DNA from 3 places in the Micromonospora sp. CV4 genome. Region 2 is predicted to be linked to each of the others. Evidence: riboswitches for the same ligand, from Rfam matches in the RefSeq annotation. Region 2 holds a riboswitch; each other region holds the start of a gene.

Region 1 (5,531 bases), on a different contig from region 2:
CGCCGTAGGGACCGTGGTGCGGAAGGTTCACCCAGGACAGCACGGAGAGCACGTTGAGGATGGTCCCGCCGCCGTTGCCGGCGATGACCGGCGAGAACGCCCGGATCATCGACAGGTTGCCGATGTAGTGGGTCTCGATCTCGAGCCGGATGAGGTCCAGATCGCCGTCCAGCAGGTCGGTTCGGGAGTCGATGCCCGCGTTGTTGATCAGCAGGTTCACGTCTCCGACCAGCTCGGCGGCGGCGGCCACCGAGGCGGGGTCGGTGATGTCCAGCCGCACCGGCGTCACGCCGGGCAGGTCGACGGTGTCCGGGTTGCGGGCGCCGGCGTAGACGGTGGCGCCGCGGGCGAGGAGTTCGGCGGCCAGGTGCCGGCCGAAGCCGCGGTTGGCGCCGGTGACGAGGGCGGTGCTTCCAGCGATCTTCATGGCCGGAACACTATCCGAGCTGACTTCTGTCCATCAAAGTCAGCTATGTCACGAGGGCGGCGCGCCCGGATCGGGAATACGACCCGGACGCGGGCACGGCCCGGCCGGTGACGGCTCGTATCCTTTCCGCGAACCTCCGCACGAGCCGAGAAGGGAGACGGTGTGAGCAATCAGGCCGAGACGTTGGAATTCCAGGCTGAGGCGCGTCAGCTCCTCCAGTTGGTCGTCCACTCGATCTATTCGAACAAGGACGTCTTCCTGCGGGAACTCATCTCTAACGCGTCCGACGCGCTGGACAAGCTGCGGCTGGCGACACTGGTCGACAAGGACCTCGTCGCCGACACCGACGACCTGCACGTCGCCATCGAGGTCGACCGGGACGCCCGCACCCTGACCGTGCGGGACAACGGCATCGGCATGACCCGCGACGAGGTGATCCGGCTGATCGGCACCATCGCCAAGTCGGGCACCGCCGAGCTGCTGAGCAAGCTGCGCGAGTCCGCCGACGCGCGTGCCTCGCAGGAGCTGATCGGCCAGTTCGGTGTCGGCTTCTACGCCGCGTTCATGGTCGCCGACCGGGTCACCCTGCTGACCCGAAAGGCCGGCGAGACCGGCGGCACCCGCTGGGAGTCCACCGGCGAGGGCACGTACTCGATCGAGACCGTCGACGAGGCGCCGCAGGGCACCACGGTGACCCTGCACCTGAAGCCGGCCGACACCGAGGACAACCTGCACGACTACACCGCCGAGTGGACCGTCCGCGAGATCGTCAAGCGGTACTCCGACTTCATCGCCTGGCCGATCCGGATGCGCGTCGAGCGCCCGGGCGCCGACGGCGCGGACGCCACCAGCGAGGTGCAGACGCTCAACTCGATGAAGGCGCTCTGGGCGCGGCCCCGCGACGAGGTCGACGCCGCCGAGTACAACGAGTTCTACAAGCACGTCAGCCACGACTGGGCCGACCCGCTCGAGGTCGTGCACATGAAGGGCGAGGGCACCTTCGAGTACGAGGCGCTGCTGTTCCTGCCCAGCCACGCCCCGCTGGACATGTTCGCCCCGCAGGGCCGCCGTGGCGTCCAGCTCTACGTCAAGCGCGTGTTCATCATGGACGACTGCGAGGCGCTGGTCCCCACCTACCTGCGCTTCGTCAAGGGTGTGGTCGACGCGCACGACCTGTCGCTGAACATCTCCCGGGAGATCCTCCAGCAGGACCGGCAGATCCAGATCGTCCGCCGCCGCCTGGTGAAGAAGGTCCTCGCCACGGTCCGGGACCTCAAGGCCAACCACCCCGAGCGCTACCGCACCTTCTGGACCGAGTTCGGCGCGGTGGTCAAGGAGGGGTTGATCGACGACGCCGACAACCGCGACATCCTGCTGGAGATCCTGTCGGTGCCCTCCACCCACGACCCGGCCGAGCCCACCGACCTGGCCGGCTACGTGGCACGGATGAAGGACGGTCAGAGCGACATCTGGTACGCCACCGGCGACTCCCGGGCCACCATCGAGAACTCCCCGCACCTGGAGGCGTTCCGGGCCAAGGGCCACGAGGTGCTGCTGCTCACCGACCCGGTCGACGAAGTGTGGGTCGAGCGGGTCGGCCAGTACGACGGCCGCCCGCTGCGCTCGATCGCCAAGGGCGAGGTCGATCTGGACACCGACGAGGAGAAGCAGCAGGCCGAGGCCGAGCGCGAGCAGCAGCGACAGGAGTTCGCCCCGCTGCTCGACTGGCTTGGCACCACCCTGACCGACAGCGTCCGCGAGGTCCGCCTGTCGTCGCGGCTGACCACGTCACCGGCCTGCGTCGTCGGCGACGCGCACGATCTCACCCCGACCCTGGAGAAGATGTACCGGGCGATGGGGCACGAGGTTCCGTCGACGAAGCGGATCCTGGAGATCAATCCCGGTCATCCCCTGGTTGCCGGGCTGCGCAAGGCCCACGAGCAGAGCGCGGGCTCCGAGGCTCTGACCGAGACGGCCGAGCTGCTGTACGGGCTGGCGGTGCTCGCCGAGGGTGGCGAGCTGGCCGACCCGGCCCGGTTCACCCGGGCCCTCGCTGACCGGCTGGCGCGCACCCTCTGACCGACCGATCCCTCCGGCCGGCGGGCCGCCCGTGCGACGGGCCCCGCCGGCCGGACCGTTCACGCCGCCCGCGCCGAGCTGCCCGTGGCCCGGCTCCGCCGATCGGAAACGGTCCATCGTGGTCACTGCACAGCCGCGCTACGCCCGCAACCGCTGCGCGGGCCGCCCCGTGTGGCTCGGTGAAGAAGTTCACAGGGGGTGGGCGACCCTCACCGACCGTGCCTAACGTCGGTCGGGTTCGCCAATGCGGACACCGCGACCGGCAACGCCAAATCCTGCCCCCGGTCGTCGGAACCAGTCACCCGGGCAGGAGCGGGGGACCCAACGTTCCTCGGTGCACGTCACCTCGGGGTGAAGCCGCCACCGCGCGGCCGGGCTCCTCGGCCCGAACCCGACAGCTCACCTCGCCGGCGTGGAGGAAGCTCACATGTCATCTGCACACACCGCCCGTCATCGACGGGTCACCACCCGCCGCGTCACCGTCGGCACCCTCGCCGTCGGCGCGGTCACCGGCGCCGTCGCCCTCTTCGGCCCGGCCGCCCCGGCCCAGGCCGGGGTCAACTGGGACGCGATCGCCCAGTGCGAGTCCAGCGGCAACTGGCACATCAACACCGGCAACGGCTACTACGGCGGACTTCAGTTCTCGCAGAGCACCTGGGCCGGCTACGGCGGCAAGAAGTACGCCGCCCGCGCCGACCTGGCCAGCCGCGGCGAGCAGATCGCGATCGCCGAGAAGGTGCTCGACGGGCAGGGCATCGGCGCCTGGCCGACCTGCGGCAGGAAGGGCGGCTCGTCGGGCGGCTCCGCCACGAAGTCCTCGACGAAGTCCGACTCGAAGTCCACCTCGAAGTCCGACTCGACGTCGAAGCCCCGGGAGCGGTCGACGCGCGGCGAGCAGCCGGCAACCCGCAACCACGAGCGCACCGCGCCGTCGACGGGCGCCGGAACGTACCTGGTCAAGCCGGGCGACACCCTGTCGGAGATCGCCCAGGCCCACCAGGTGACCGGCGGCTGGGAGGCCCTGTACGAGCGCAACCGGCAGCTGATCGGCGCCGACGCCGGCCTGATCTTCCCGGGTCAGCGGCTCGCTCTCTGACGCACGACGCGCGGGCGCCCGACCGGATTCCGGTCGGGCGCCCGCGGCGTGTCGAGAAGGGTGCGCGTCAGGCGGCCGACGCGGCTGCCTCCGGAAGCGACGACCAGGCCCGGCGCGCGATCGGAACGCCCTCGGCGGGCCGGTCAGCAGGTGTGGTGGTGCCCTCGTCCCGCTCCGACGTGGACGGTGTGTCGGCCGAACCGCGGGCCAGCCGCAGCGACTGTTCGGCGGAGCGGCGGGCCGCGCACGGCCACGGCTGGCCGGCGCAGAGCAGATTGCGGCAGGCGCCGTCCTCGTCCGGCTCATGTGCGCTGAGCACGTCGATCGCGAGCTGCCAGAGCAGTGGGTCGGTCACGTCGCCGGGACGCTGCTCGCGCCGGCTCGGACGGTTGCTGGTGTCGTCGGACATGGTGGTCCCCCCTGGATGGCTGATCGTCACTACGTGACCGCTCAGGCCGTCGCTAAACCCTCCGTCCCCTGTGATGTCCGCCCCGTCGCCACCCGGCACGGTCAGTCCGGCAGCAGCGGCATCTCGACGCCGGGATCCCGGCCGAGCAGCACCGCGCGGGTGAGCGCCGCCGACCCGAACCGGTCGCGGACCGCGTCCACCGCGGCGTCCAGCTCGGCGCCCGGATCGTGGTGGAACGGCAGCTCCGGCTGGACCGGGTTGTCGTCCAGGTTGCCGACCGAGACGCCGATCAGCGTGACGCCCCGCCGATCGATCTCGGGCAGGGCGGCCCGCAGCAGCGCCCGCGCGGCGGTTAGGAGCGGCGTGGTGTCCGCGGTCGCCTTGCCGATGGTGTGTGAGCGGGTGGCCCGGGTGTAGTCGCCGAAGCGCAGCCGCAGCATCACCGTGCGTCCGGAACGCCCGGCCGCCCGCATCCGCCGGGTGACCCGGTCGATCAGGCCGGCCAGGACGGCGTCCAGCTCCGCCGGCGCGTGCGGCGTACGGCTCAGGGCGTGCTGCGCGCCCATCGAGCCGCGCCGGCGACCGACCTGCACCGACCGGGGGTCGCGGTTGTGCGCCAGGGCGTGCAGGTGCCGGCCGGCGCCGGCGCCGAGCAGCGACACCAGCGCCGCCTCGCCGAGCCGGGCCACCTCGCCGACCGTACGGATCCGCCGTTCCCGCAGCTTCGCGGCGGTGATCGGGCCGACGCCCCAGAGCCGTTCCACCGGCAGCGGATGCAGGAACGCCAGCTCGGCGTCGGGCGCGACGACCAGCAACCCGTCCGGCTTGGCCACCCCGCTGGCCACCTTCGCCAGGAACTTCGTCCGGGCCACGCCCACGGTGATCGGCAGGTGGACCCGTTCGCGGATCTCCCGGCGCAACCGGTCGGCGATGTCGGCCGGCGGCCCGGCCAGCCGGCGAAGACCGCCCACGTCCAGGAACGCCTCGTCGATGGAGAGCCCCTCGACCAGCGGCGTGGTCTGCCGGAAGATCTCGAACACCGCCCGGCTGGCCGCCGTGTACGCCGACATCCGGGGCGGTACGACGATCGCGTCCGGGCAGAGCCGGCGCGCCTGCTGGCCGCCCATGGCGCTGCGTACGCCGCGCGCCTTCGCCTCGTAGCTGGCCGCCAGCACCACGCCCCCGCCGACGATGACCGGCCGCCCCCGCAGGCGCGGGTCGTCGCGCTGCTCGACCGACGCGTAGAAGGCGTCCAGGTCGGCGTGCAGGATGCTGGCCCCGGGTGACACGTACATATGTTCGCATGGCGTCCGCGATCACCACAGTGAGCTGGGCGAACGTGACCTTGCGGTGTCGCCGGAGGCTAGCGCTCCGCCGCGGCACCGGTGCGCAGGGCGTAGTGGCGCATCGACACCGCGCCACCGTCGGGAGCGGTCCACTGCGCCGTGCTGGTGCCGGTGCACCGCCACCCGGCGCGCTCGTAGAGGGCGGCGGCCGCGGTGTCGCTGGCGGCCACCTCG
Region 2 (5,531 bases):
CACGTGGAGACGAGGTGCGGGCGATGAGCCGTCCCGGTACACCCGGCGGGCAGCCGGGCCCGCAGCGGGCCGCCGACCGGGTGTCAGCACCGACCGTGCCGGCCCAGGCGTACGCCGAACTGGCTGCCGGCAACCGCCGCTTCGTCAGCGGCATTCCGCGCCACCCAAATCAGGACGCCGGGCACCGTGCGGCGGTGGCCGACGGGCAGCACCCCTTCGCGGTGATCGTCGGCTGCTCCGACTCCCGGTTGGCCGCCGAGATCATCTTCGATCGTGGGCTGGGTGACCTGTTCGTGGTCCGCACCGCCGGGCACACCACCGGCCCGGAGGTGCTGGGCAGCGTGGAGTACGCGGTGACCGTGCTCGGCACCCCGCTGGTGGTGGTGCTCGGCCACGACTCGTGCGGTGCGGTGCAGGCGGCCCGGCAGTCGGCCGCCACCGGCACCCCGCCCCAGGGGCACCTGCGCGCGGTGGTCGACGCCGTCCTGCCCAGCCTGCGCCGCGCCGCGGCCGAGGGGGTGGACGACATCGACGGCATCATCGACATCCACATCGCGCAGACCGTCGAGGCGCTGCTCGGGCAGTCGCCCGTGCTGGCCGACGAGGTCGCGCAGGGGCGGTGCGCGGTGGTGGGGATGTCGTACCGGCTCGCCGCCGGAGAGGTGCGTCCGGTGGCCGCCGTGCCGCCCGCGACGCTCGATGTGCCGATCGACGCCGGCACGCCGGCCGCCTGAAACGCGTCGAGGGCCGTCCCGCGTCACGCGGGGCGGCCCTCGGACAGGAGCGCGCGGGTCAGAGTAGCGACATGTGCACGTGGTCGGTGTGGTTCGACGGCCCGCTGTACGACTTCCAGCCGGTCGCCGGGAACCAGATCTGCCGGTTCCAGATCACGTAGTAGATGCCGAGCCGATCGGCGTTGCGGATGAGGAACGCCGCGACGTTGTTGCCGTACGTCCGGGTGTCCTCGTTGTGCCACGGGCTGAAGCCGCTCTTCTGCAGCGACCAGTCGCAGGCGCGGCCCTTCGGGTGCTCCCACGGCCCGCCGGAGCGGTAGCAGCCGACGAACCGGTTGAAGCCGGCCCGCTTGACCTCCTTGTAGGCGTGCAGCGTGCGCGGCGTGACGCAGCCGGACGTGGTCGGGTCGTTCTCGCTGCACGACTGGGGCTTCCAGTCGCCGTCGGCGGTCCGGCCCGGGCCGAGCCGGGCGACCGGTGAGGTGGCCGACACCAGCCCGCCGGTGAAGCCCTTCCCACCGACCAGGGCGAGCGCCTTGTCCGCGTCGCGCTTCTCCTTGGCCATCAGGGCGGTCTGCTTCTGCTGCTCGCGGACCTCCGCGTCGAGGGCCAGCTTGGCCTGCTCGGCACGCTCCTTCACCGCGTTGACCTCGGCGAGCTTCTTCTCGTTGACCATGTTCATCTCGTCGAGCGCGGCGGCGCGCTGGACGAAGGAGTCGGGGGCCTCGCTCTCCAGCAGCATCGCCATCGGCCCGATCCGGCCGGTGCGGTACGACTGGGAGGCGATCTGCCCGACCTGCGGTGCCAGTGCGTCCAGGTCTGCCTTTGCCCGAGTGACCTCCACCGCCAGCTCAAGCTGCCGCTTCTTGGACTTGTCCAGTTTGGACTTGGCCGCCGAGTACTTGCGGTTGGTCTGCTCGATGACGTCGGTGAGCAGCTTGGGCTCGCCGTCCTCCTCGTGCCCGGACGGTGTGGGGGTCGTCGGGGCGGCGTGGGCCGGGAGCGGCCCGGCGAGCACGGTCAATGCGGCGATCACGGCCACCACGGGTGTCAACCAGCGGCGTAGGGGTGCCGTCACAATGTTCCCTTCCGTCGACCGCCGACCGGGTTAGCTGACGGGTTCGGGGCGGAAGTGGCCCCTACCGCTGTCGCGGATTCACCCCACGTACCTGGGTTCCCGGCTCGCCGGTTGGCGATTGGGCGGTGGTACCGCAGGCGCCGCTTCGCGCCTTCATCGGTAACCGACGGCGAGGTTACCCGAGAGCCCACCGGCTGAGCTACGCCCCGATACCGACTAAAAGCGTCATTTCGCCATGGCGTTGAGTGACCAGTGACGGGGTTCTCAGGGCGAACGCCCCGCCTGGTCACGTTGAGGAGTGTCACCATGCCGTATCCGTGCTCCTGTTCGGATCTGGCCACCGGTCGGTGGCGGGGGATGGGGGTGTGGTCCGCGCCGGGTCGGACGACGTGGGGTCGGGTCGACCCGTACGCGGGGAGCTCAGTGCGGCCAGCGCCTCGGCGCGGTCGGGCTGCGGTCGCGGCGCGGGCGTGGCCGCAGTGGGCGTGGCGCCCTGCCGGCCGGCTGCGGTCACCATCGCGGCCAGCCCGGTGGTGAGCGGCACGGCGGCGATCAGCCCGAGCGTGGCGACCGCGCTGCGGACGATCTCCTGCGCCAGGAACTCGCTGGTCAGGATCTGCCCGATCGGCCGCGAGTCGGCGGTGAGCAGGAGCAGCAGCGGTAGGGAGGCGCCCGCGTACGCCAGCACGATGGTGTTGACGGTGGACGCGATGTGCGCCCGGCCGACCCGGGTCGCCGCCCGGTAGAGCTGCAACCGGGTCAGCCCGGGGTTGGCGTTGGCCAGCTCGGTCACGGTGGCCGCCTGGGTGACCGTCACGTCGTCGAGCACCCCGAGCGAGCCGATGATGATCCCGGCGAGCAGCAGGCCGTGCAGGTCGACGTCGGCCTGGAACATCGACAGGGTGGTGGCGTCCTCGCTGCCGAAGCCGGTGAGGTGGGTGGCGGCGGTGACGATGGTGGCCAGTACGCCGGTGAGTACCAGGCTGCCCAGGGTGCCGAGCACCGCGACCGAGGTCTGCGCGCTGACTCCGTGGGTCAGGTAGAGCACCACGAACATGATCAGCGCGGCGCCGACCACAGCGACCAGCAGCGGTGACCGGCCCGCGCCGATACCGGGCAGCACGAAGGTGAGCAGGATGGCGAAGCTGGCGGTCAACCCCGCCAGCGCGGCCAGACCACGCCACCGGCCGAACGCGACGATCGCGGCGGCGAAGATCACCGCCAGCCACAGCAGCGGCGCGCCGCGCTGGTGTTCGGCGATGTTCCAACTGCTGGCCGTGGGGTCGGTCGGGTCGGTCAGCTCGACCAGGATGACCTCGTCGTCGACCTCGACCCGGGGAGCGCCCGGTCCGGCCGGCACCGGTGTCTGGATCTGCTGGCCGGAGGCCGGCCCGTCGTTCACCCGCACGTCCACCGTGCCGCACGGCCCGTCCCCGACCCCCGGTGTGCCCTCGGGGCTCGAAGCTGCCGGTGGGCACGGCTCGGTCACCACCCGGGTCACCGTGCCGTGGTAGCGCGGCACGTTCGCTCCACCGTCGGTCTGCGGTGACCCGTCGCGCGGCCAGAGCACCACCGCTGCGAGCACGGTCGCGACGAAGAGGGGCACCACCGTCGCGAAGAGGATCCGTCGCACCCGGGGCGGGGCGGACGGAGCGGAACGGGTGTGGTCGGAACCCAATGCGAGACTCCCAACGATCCGGTGCGGGGTACGTGCCGGCGGGCTGGTCGGTTCAGCGCCGCGGCGGGAAAGCGGCGACGAGCGCGCCGAATCGCTGGATGGCGACCGCGTGATCACGAACGGTGAGCGCTCGGCCCGGTCGGCGGACGGCGACGCCGCACCGGGGCGGCATCTCTGCCCGGGCGCGTAGCGGGTTCCGGAGGGCCATCGTCGGAATGCTAACCAGCCCGACCCGGGGACGCAGGTCGTGGCGGAGTGTCGGAGTGGTCGAACCGCCCGCGTGGCGGTTTCCGGCGCGGCATGTTGGAGTCATGCCCGCTCCGTCACCGCCCGACCCCGATCGTCCTGCCGGCGACCAGCGACACGCCGACGGCGGGCCGCAGCAGCACGGCGGGCACGACAAGCACGCGGGGCACGACAAGCACGGCGGGCACGACAAGCGCGGCGGGCACGACAAGCATGCGGGGCACGATCCGGCGATGTTCCGCCGCCGGTTCTGGATCTGCCTGGCGCTCACCGTGCCGGTGGTGTTGACCAGTCACCTGGTGCTGGACCGGCTCGGTCTCGACCTGGACGTCCCGGGCCGGTCCTGGGTCGGGCCCGTGCTCGGCTCGGTGGTGTTCTGGTGGGGCGGCTGGCCGTTCCTGGTGGGTGCGGTCCGCGAGGTCCGCGATCGGGCGCCGGGCATGATGCTGCTGGTCGCGATGGCGATCACCGTCGCCTACACCGCATCACTGGCCACCAGTGCGGGTGCCTTCGACCTGGATTTCTGGTGGGAGCTGGCCGCGCTGGTCACCATCATGCTGCTCGGGCACTGGCAGGAGATGAAGGCGATCGGTCAGGCCAGAGGCGCGCTCGCGGCGCTGGCCGCGTTGCTGCCCGACGACGCCGAGCGGGTGACGGCGGACGGGCGGATCGAGCCGGTGCCGGTGGCCGAGCTGCGGGTGGGTGACGTGGTGCTGGTCCGGCCGGGTGGGCGGGTTCCGGCGGACGGTCGGATCGTCGACGGTGGCGCCGAGCTGGACGAGTCGATGATCACCGGCGAGTCGCGTCCGGTCGCCCGGTCGGCAGGGGACCGGGTGGTGGCCGGCACCGTCGCCACCGACTCGGCGATCCGGGTGCGCGTCGAGGCGTTGGGTGAACAGACCGCGCTCGCCGGCATCCAGCGGATGGTCGCGCAGGCGCAGCGCTCCGGCGGGCGGGCCCAACTGCTGGCGGACCGGTTCGCCGCCGCGCTGTTCTACCTGGCAACCGGCACGGCCGTGCTGACCGTGCTGGTCTGGACCGTGCTCGGCCGGCCCGACGAGGCGGTGGTCCGCGCGGTCACCGTCCTGGTGATCGCCTGCCCGCACGCGCTCGGGCTGGCGATTCCGCTGGTCGTCGCGCTCTCCACCGCGCTGGCCGCGCGGTCCGGCATCCTGGTCAAGGACCGGTTGGCGCTGGAGCGGATGCGGACCGTCGACGCGGTGCTGTTCGACAAGACCGGCACGCTGACCCGGGGCGAGCACGCGGTCACCGACCTGGTGACCGCGTCCGGCGTGGGACGGGACGAGGTGCTGCGGATCGCGGCTGGTGTGGAGTCGGACAGCGAGCATCCGCTGGCCCGGGCGATCGTGGCGGCGGCCGGGGACGTCGCCCCGGCCACCGGGTTCCGGTCGCTGCCGGGCCGCGGCGTGCAGGCCTTTGTCGACGGTACGGAGTACGCGGTGGGTGGGCCGACGTTGCTGCGGGAGCTGGGCCTGTCGCTCCCGGCCGAGCTGGACGCGCCGATCGGCCGGTGGTCGGCGCGGGGCGCCGCGGTGCTGTACCTGGTGCGGCTGCCGGGCGCCCTGCTCGGTGCGTTCGCGCTGACCGACGAGGTACGTCCGGAGGCCCGGCGGGCCATCGTCGAGCTGCGCGCGGCGGGTGTCCGCACCATCGCCATGATCACCGGTGACGCCCGGCCGGTGGCCGAGGCGGTCGCCGCCGACCTGGGCTTCCGGCCCGGCGTCGACGAGGTCTTCGCCGAGGTGTTGCCGGCGGAGAAGGACGGCCGGGTGGC
Region 3 (5,531 bases), on a different contig from region 2:
TCGAAGGCCCCGGCTCGGATTCGGCATCCTGACCAGGGCCTTCGCGTTGGAGCGGGTGACGGGAATCGAACCCGCACTGTCAGCTTGGGAAGCTGATGTTCTGCCATTGAACTACACCCGCAAGCGGCACCACTGTACCTGAGTCACCCAGCCGGTGCACCCAGGTACCCCGTGGTCCGCAGCTTGCCCGCGTACCACCGGTGCCGGCCCCGTCACGACGGAGCCGGCACCGGCGTCTTTCCCCAGGACCGGATCGTGGGCCGCGGTCAGGCGGCCGAGCGCTGGACGTCACGGCTGCGGCGGGCCGGGCGGGTCTGCGGCACGGAAGACGGCCCGGCCGCGGCGGGCGGAGCGTGCGGGTCAAGCCAGACCTGGACGGCCGGACGGCCGGGCGCGCCACCCGGAATGCCCATGCCGTGCTGCTCGCGGCGAGCCAGCATCGCCACGTCGACGGTGAACTCGAACAGCCGCCAGTCGACCTGCGGGGCCGCCCGCGCGCTCTGCGCCAGCCGGGCCACCCGGGCCGGATCGGTGACCGGCCAGGCGCGCCCCGCCACGTACGCCTCGTCGTCGCTCTCCTCCGGCGGGAACGAGTGCAGCGCGTAGCGGCCGTCCCGTTCGAGGTCGCGACGCTTCGGCGAGTCGAGGATGAAGCAGAAGAGACCCTCGTCGGTGATGACCGGGGAGACCGGATGGACCCGCGGCCCGCCGTCGGCGCGGACCGTGGCCAGGTAGCCGAAGCCCGGCCCGTACTGCTGGAGGAGAACGCGGATCCCGTCGGCGAGTCGGGGCTCGTCGGCGGCGAATTCGGACCAGGAAGCCATGCCGGCATTCTATCGAACAAATGTACGACCAGCGACCTCGACGCGCTGGTCACCGGCACCGAATCTGGCTGTTGCCGGCAACGCCGCTATGGTGGTCCGATGCTGCTCTCCGACCGCGACCTGGTCTCCGAGATCAAGGCCGGCACGCTGGGCCTGGAGCCGTTCGAGCCCACCCTGGTCCAACCGTCCAGCATCGACGTACGACTCGACCGGCTGTTCCGGGTCTTCAACAACCATCTCTACACCCACATCGACCCGGCCATGCAGCAGGACGACCTCACCTCGGTCGTCGAGGTGCCCGACGGCGAGCCGTTCGTGCTGCACCCGGGGGAGTTCGTGCTCGCCTCGACGCTGGAGGTGATCTCGCTCGGTGACCAGCTCGCCGGCCGCCTCGAAGGCAAGTCGAGCCTGGGCCGCCTCGGCCTGCTCACGCACTCCACGGCCGGCTTCATCGACCCGGGCTTCTCCGGGCACGTGACGCTGGAGCTGTCGAACGTGGCGAACCTGCCGATCACCCTCTGGCCGGGCATGAAGATCGGGCAGCTCTGCATCTTCCGGCTCTCCTCGCCGGCCGAGCACCCGTACGGCTCGGTGGTCTACGGCTCGCGCTACCAGGGTCAGCGCGGCCCGACCCCGAGCCGCGCCTGGCAGCACTGGCGCACCTGGCCGACCCGCTGAGGCCGTAACGACGAGGGCCCGCCGCGACAGATCGCGACGGGCCCATCGGTCACCGGGGATCAGCCCGGGCGGCCGTAGCTGTGGATCGGGCCGTCGTCGACCTTCTTCATCTTGACCGGTTGGCCGGCCTGCGAGGCGTGCACGACCCAGCCACCGCCGACGTACATGCCGACGTGGTGGATGTCGCTGTAGTAGAAGACCAGGTCACCGGCACGCAGGTCGGCCCTGCTGACGTCCTTGGTGACCCGGCTCTGCTGTGCGGCGTTGTGCGGCAGGGACACCCCGGCCTTGGCCCAGGCGGCCAGCATCAGGCCGGAACAGTCGTACGAGTTCGGGCCCTCGGCGCCCCAGACGTAGGGCTTGCCGATCTGCGCGCAGGCGAACTTGACCGCCACACCGGCACCGCCGCCGGGGTAGCTCGCCGGGCAGGGCGCTGGACGCAGCGGGCCGCCGCCACCGTTGCCGTAGACCTTGAGGCGCAGCTTCTGCAGCCGGTCGATCTCGTCGTTGATCTGCTTCTTCTTGGCCGCCAGCTGGGCCTCGGTGCGGGTCAGCTGGGCCACCATCTCGTCCAGTGGCGCCTTCTGCCGGGCCAACTCGTCGCGCAGGTCGGCCACCTGCCGTACGTCCTGCTGCTGGTCGTGCGCGAACCGGTCGAGCATCTCCAGCTGCCCGACCACCTCGCTGGGCGAGCTGCTGCCCAGCACGGCGTTGACGGTGGAGACGTTCTCACCCTTGTACGCGCGGACGGCCAGGGAGCTGACCTTGTCCATCGCGGCGTCGACCTGGCGCTCCAGCGGGGCGATCCGGGCGGCCAGCGCGTTGGCCTGCCTGCGCTTCCCGGCCAGGTCGGTACGGGTGGCGTTGTGTCGTTCGATGATCGGTTCGAGCTTGTTCCAGTCGGCGTCGATCTGGCGCTCGATCTCGGCGACGGACGGGTCGGCGTGGGCCGCCGTGGCGCTGCCGGTCAGGACGACGGCGACGCCGACCAGGGCGGCGAGGGCGGTGGTGAAGCGGGACCAGCGTGGGCGCGGCACGATCGACGTCGGGCCGGCTGACGCCGGCCGCTCGGACGACGGCCGCGGGGCTTGGTGAGCCACCGGGTTCCGTACTCCTTCTTCCTGACCGCCTACCGGGTTAGCTGACGGGTTCGGGCGGGAAGGTGGGCGCCCTACCGCAGTGACTGCGGATTCACCCCAGGAAACCTGGGTCCCCGGTTCGCTGAGAAGCGACTCGGCGGTGTCGGTCCGTTACCGCCCGGGTGGGCGGAGCTGCTGTCGGCCCGACGAATGACCAGAGTAGAGACGGCCGTTACCGATCCGCAACCGGTGGGGCCGTGACACTCCGTACCGATTGCGGGGGACGACGACCGACGACGAAAGTTTTCTTCTACATACTCCGCTGGATGGAAAGGTATTGACGCGGGCTCCGGGCGGGGCGAAGGTGGCCTCATCTTCACCCGCCAGATCTAGGGGGTTCGATGTACCGTCCAACCCTGTCCACCGGCCGGCGCGCGCTGCTCGCCGCCGCCGTGGTCGCGGCCGCGACCGCGGTACCGCTACCCGCCAGCCCCGCCGTGGCCGCGCCCGCGGCCGACCGTCAGCAGCAGTACGTCGCCGCGGCCACCGAGTACGGCGTGCCGGCCGACGTGCTGCTCGGCGTCTCCTATCTGGAGTCACGCTGGGACACCAACGCCGGTACGCCGAGCACCAGCGGCGGCTACGGCCCGATGCACCTGACCGACGCCCGGCACGTGGCCGCCCTGCCGGGGCGCGGCCACCACGATGCCGGCACCGAGGACCCGCGCGGCGACGACTCGCGGCCGGCACGGGTGGTGGCGCCCCGCCCGGCCGAGGATCCCGCGCCGCCCGCCGCCGCGTTGCAGACCGTGGACGCCGCCGCCGCCCTGACCGGTGCCGCGCCCGAGTCGCTGCGTACCGACGCGAGCGTCAACATCCTTGGCGGCGCCGCGCTGCTGGCCGCCTACCAGCGGGAGCTCGGCGCGCCGGTGGGCGCCGACACCGACCCGGCGGCCTGGTACGGCGCGGTGGCCCGCTACGCGGGCGCGGACAGCGCGGACGCCGCGGCGGCCTTCGCCGACGAGGTGTTCACCACCATCGGCGCCGGCGAGTCCCGGGTGACCGACGACGGCCAGCGGATCACGCTGCCGGCCCGGGCGATCCAACCTCAGCGTTCGTGGCTGGACCGGCTGGGACTGCGCCGGCTCGCCCGTCCGGACGGGCTGGAGTGCCCCAGCACCATCTCCTGCGAGTGGATCCCGGCGCCGTACGAGGCGTTCGGCGCCGGGGACTACGGCAACCACGACCTCTCCGACCGGCCCGGCCGGCAGAAGATCGAGTACATCGTCATCCACGACACCGAGGCGAGCTGGGCGACCACGCTGCAACTCGTCCAGGACCCGACCTACGTGAGCTGGCACTACTCGCTGCGCTCGGTGGACGGGCACATCGCCCAGCACGTGAAGACCAAGGACGTCGCTTGGCACGCCGGCAACTGGTACGTCAACGCCAAGTCGATCGGGCTGGAACACGAGGGCTTCGCCGCGCAGGGCACCTGGTACACCGAGGCGATGTACCGGACCTCCGCCAAACTGGTCCGGCACCTCGCCCTGCGGCTGGGTATCCCGCTGGACCGTCAGCACATCATCGGTCACGACAACGTGCCCGGCACCGTCGCCTCGACCGTGCGCGGAATGCACTGGGACCCGGGCCCGTACTGGGACTGGACGCACTACTTCACGCTGCTGCACGCGCCACGGCTGGACACCGGCATCCCGGCCACCGGCCTGGTCCGGATCGACCCCGACTACGACACCAACCAGCCGGCGTTCACCGGCTGCGTCACGGCCGGAGTGCCGTGCGCGCCGCGCGGCTCATCGGCGGTGGTGCTGCGCAGCGCGCCGTCCGCGGACGCGCCACTGGTCAACGACATCGCACTGCGCCCCGACGGCACCCCGAACACGATGGCCGTGTCGGACCACGGCGCCCGGGCGTCCGCCGGCCAGACGTACGCCCTCGCCGGCCGTCAGGGTGACTGGACGGCGATCTGGTACCTCGGGCAGAAGGCGTGGTTCCACAACCCGGCGTCGGCGCCGACCGCCAGCTGGACCGTCGGCGTGGTGGCCACCCCGAAGCCCGGACGGGCCACCATCCCCGTGTACGGACGGGCGTACCCCGAGGAGGCCGCGTACCCGGCCGGGGTGCCCTACCAACCGATCTCGCCGCTCCAGTACACGCTGGCGGCCGGCCAGCGGTACGCCGTCGGCGCGGTGCTGCCGGGCGAGTACTACCGGGCCACCACGTTCGACGGCTCGTCACCGGGTGACTGGACGGTCATCCGCGGCCAGAACCGGTACGCGCAGATCCAGTTCGGCCACCGGATCATGTACGTCGACCTCGCCGACGTGCAGCTCCTGCCGTCTCCGGTGGGCGCACCGCGCTGAAACCGCTGAAACGGCACGAGGGCCCCCGGTCGTTCGACCGGGGGCCCTCGTCGTGCCTGCTGGATCAGCCGGGTCTGCGGAACCCGGCGACCGGCATGTTGTTGATGCTGGCCACCTGCACCGGTTTGCCGGCGCGTGGCGCGTGCACCATCTTGTCGTTGCCCAGATACAGGCCGACATGGTGCAGATCGCTGAAGAAGAAGACCAGGTCACCGGGGCGGGCGTCGGCCCGCGAGATGGCCTTGCCCTCGTGCCACTGGTCACCCGTGTGGTGGGTCAGGTAGATCCCGGCCGCCTTGTACGCGTACTGGGTCAGGCCCGAGCAGTCGAACGAGTTCGGGCCGGTGGCGCCCCAGACGTACGGGTCGCCGACCTGCTGGCAGGCGGTCTTGATCGCCTTCTGGGCGGCCGCGTTGGCCACCCCGTTGATGGTCGGGCAGCCCTCGGTCTTGATCGTCGTCTTCGGCAGGGACGCCTCGAGCCGCTTGATCTCGCCGTCGATCTGCTTCTTCTTCGCCGCCAGCTCGTTCTGCTGCTTGGTCTGGGTGGCGATCAGCGTGTCCAGC

The links. Region 2 has a riboswitch for cyclic di-AMP ahead of EAD98_RS25500 (hypothetical protein). Riboswitches for the same ligand answer to the same signal wherever they lie in the genome.
Region 1: it holds a riboswitch for cyclic di-AMP, as region 2 does, so the genes downstream of both, EAD98_RS01700 (transglycosylase family protein) here and EAD98_RS25500 (hypothetical protein) in region 2, are expected to answer to the same signal.
Region 3: it holds a riboswitch for cyclic di-AMP, as region 2 does, so the genes downstream of both, EAD98_RS20340 (NlpC/P60 family protein) here and EAD98_RS25500 (hypothetical protein) in region 2, are expected to answer to the same signal.

Annotation. Positions count from the first base shown of each region.
Region 1 covers NZ_RCVI01000139.1:5,099-10,629, reverse strand. Annotated here, with positions in the region: gene EAD98_RS01710 (SDR family oxidoreductase) at 1-427, opposite strand, end outside; gene htpG (molecular chaperone HtpG) at 590-2,506, shown strand; cyclic di-AMP (ydaO/yuaA leader) riboswitch at 2,763-2,934, shown strand; gene EAD98_RS01700 (transglycosylase family protein) at 2,934-3,602, shown strand; gene EAD98_RS01695 (hypothetical protein) at 3,670-4,011, opposite strand; gene dinB (DNA polymerase IV) at 4,113-5,300, opposite strand; gene EAD98_RS01685 (GNAT family N-acetyltransferase) at 5,375-5,531, opposite strand, start outside.
Region 2 covers NZ_RCVI01000361.1:23,361-28,891, reverse strand. Annotated here, with positions in the region: gene EAD98_RS25505 (carbonic anhydrase) at 24-734, shown strand; gene EAD98_RS25500 (hypothetical protein) at 793-1,812, opposite strand; cyclic di-AMP (ydaO/yuaA leader) riboswitch at 1,817-1,947, opposite strand; gene EAD98_RS25495 (YibE/F family protein) at 2,114-3,490, opposite strand; gene EAD98_RS25490 (heavy metal translocating P-type ATPase) at 3,802-5,531, shown strand, end outside.
Region 3 covers NZ_RCVI01000295.1:27,267-32,797, forward strand. Annotated here, with positions in the region: tRNA gene EAD98_RS20325 (tRNA-Gly) at 48-121, opposite strand; gene EAD98_RS20330 (pyridoxamine 5'-phosphate oxidase family protein) at 267-824, opposite strand; gene dcd (dCTP deaminase) at 924-1,502, shown strand; gene EAD98_RS20340 (NlpC/P60 family protein) at 1,562-2,539, opposite strand; cyclic di-AMP (ydaO/yuaA leader) riboswitch at 2,615-2,751, opposite strand; gene EAD98_RS20345 (N-acetylmuramoyl-L-alanine amidase) at 2,983-4,965, shown strand; gene EAD98_RS20350 (NlpC/P60 family protein) at 5,030-5,531, opposite strand, start outside.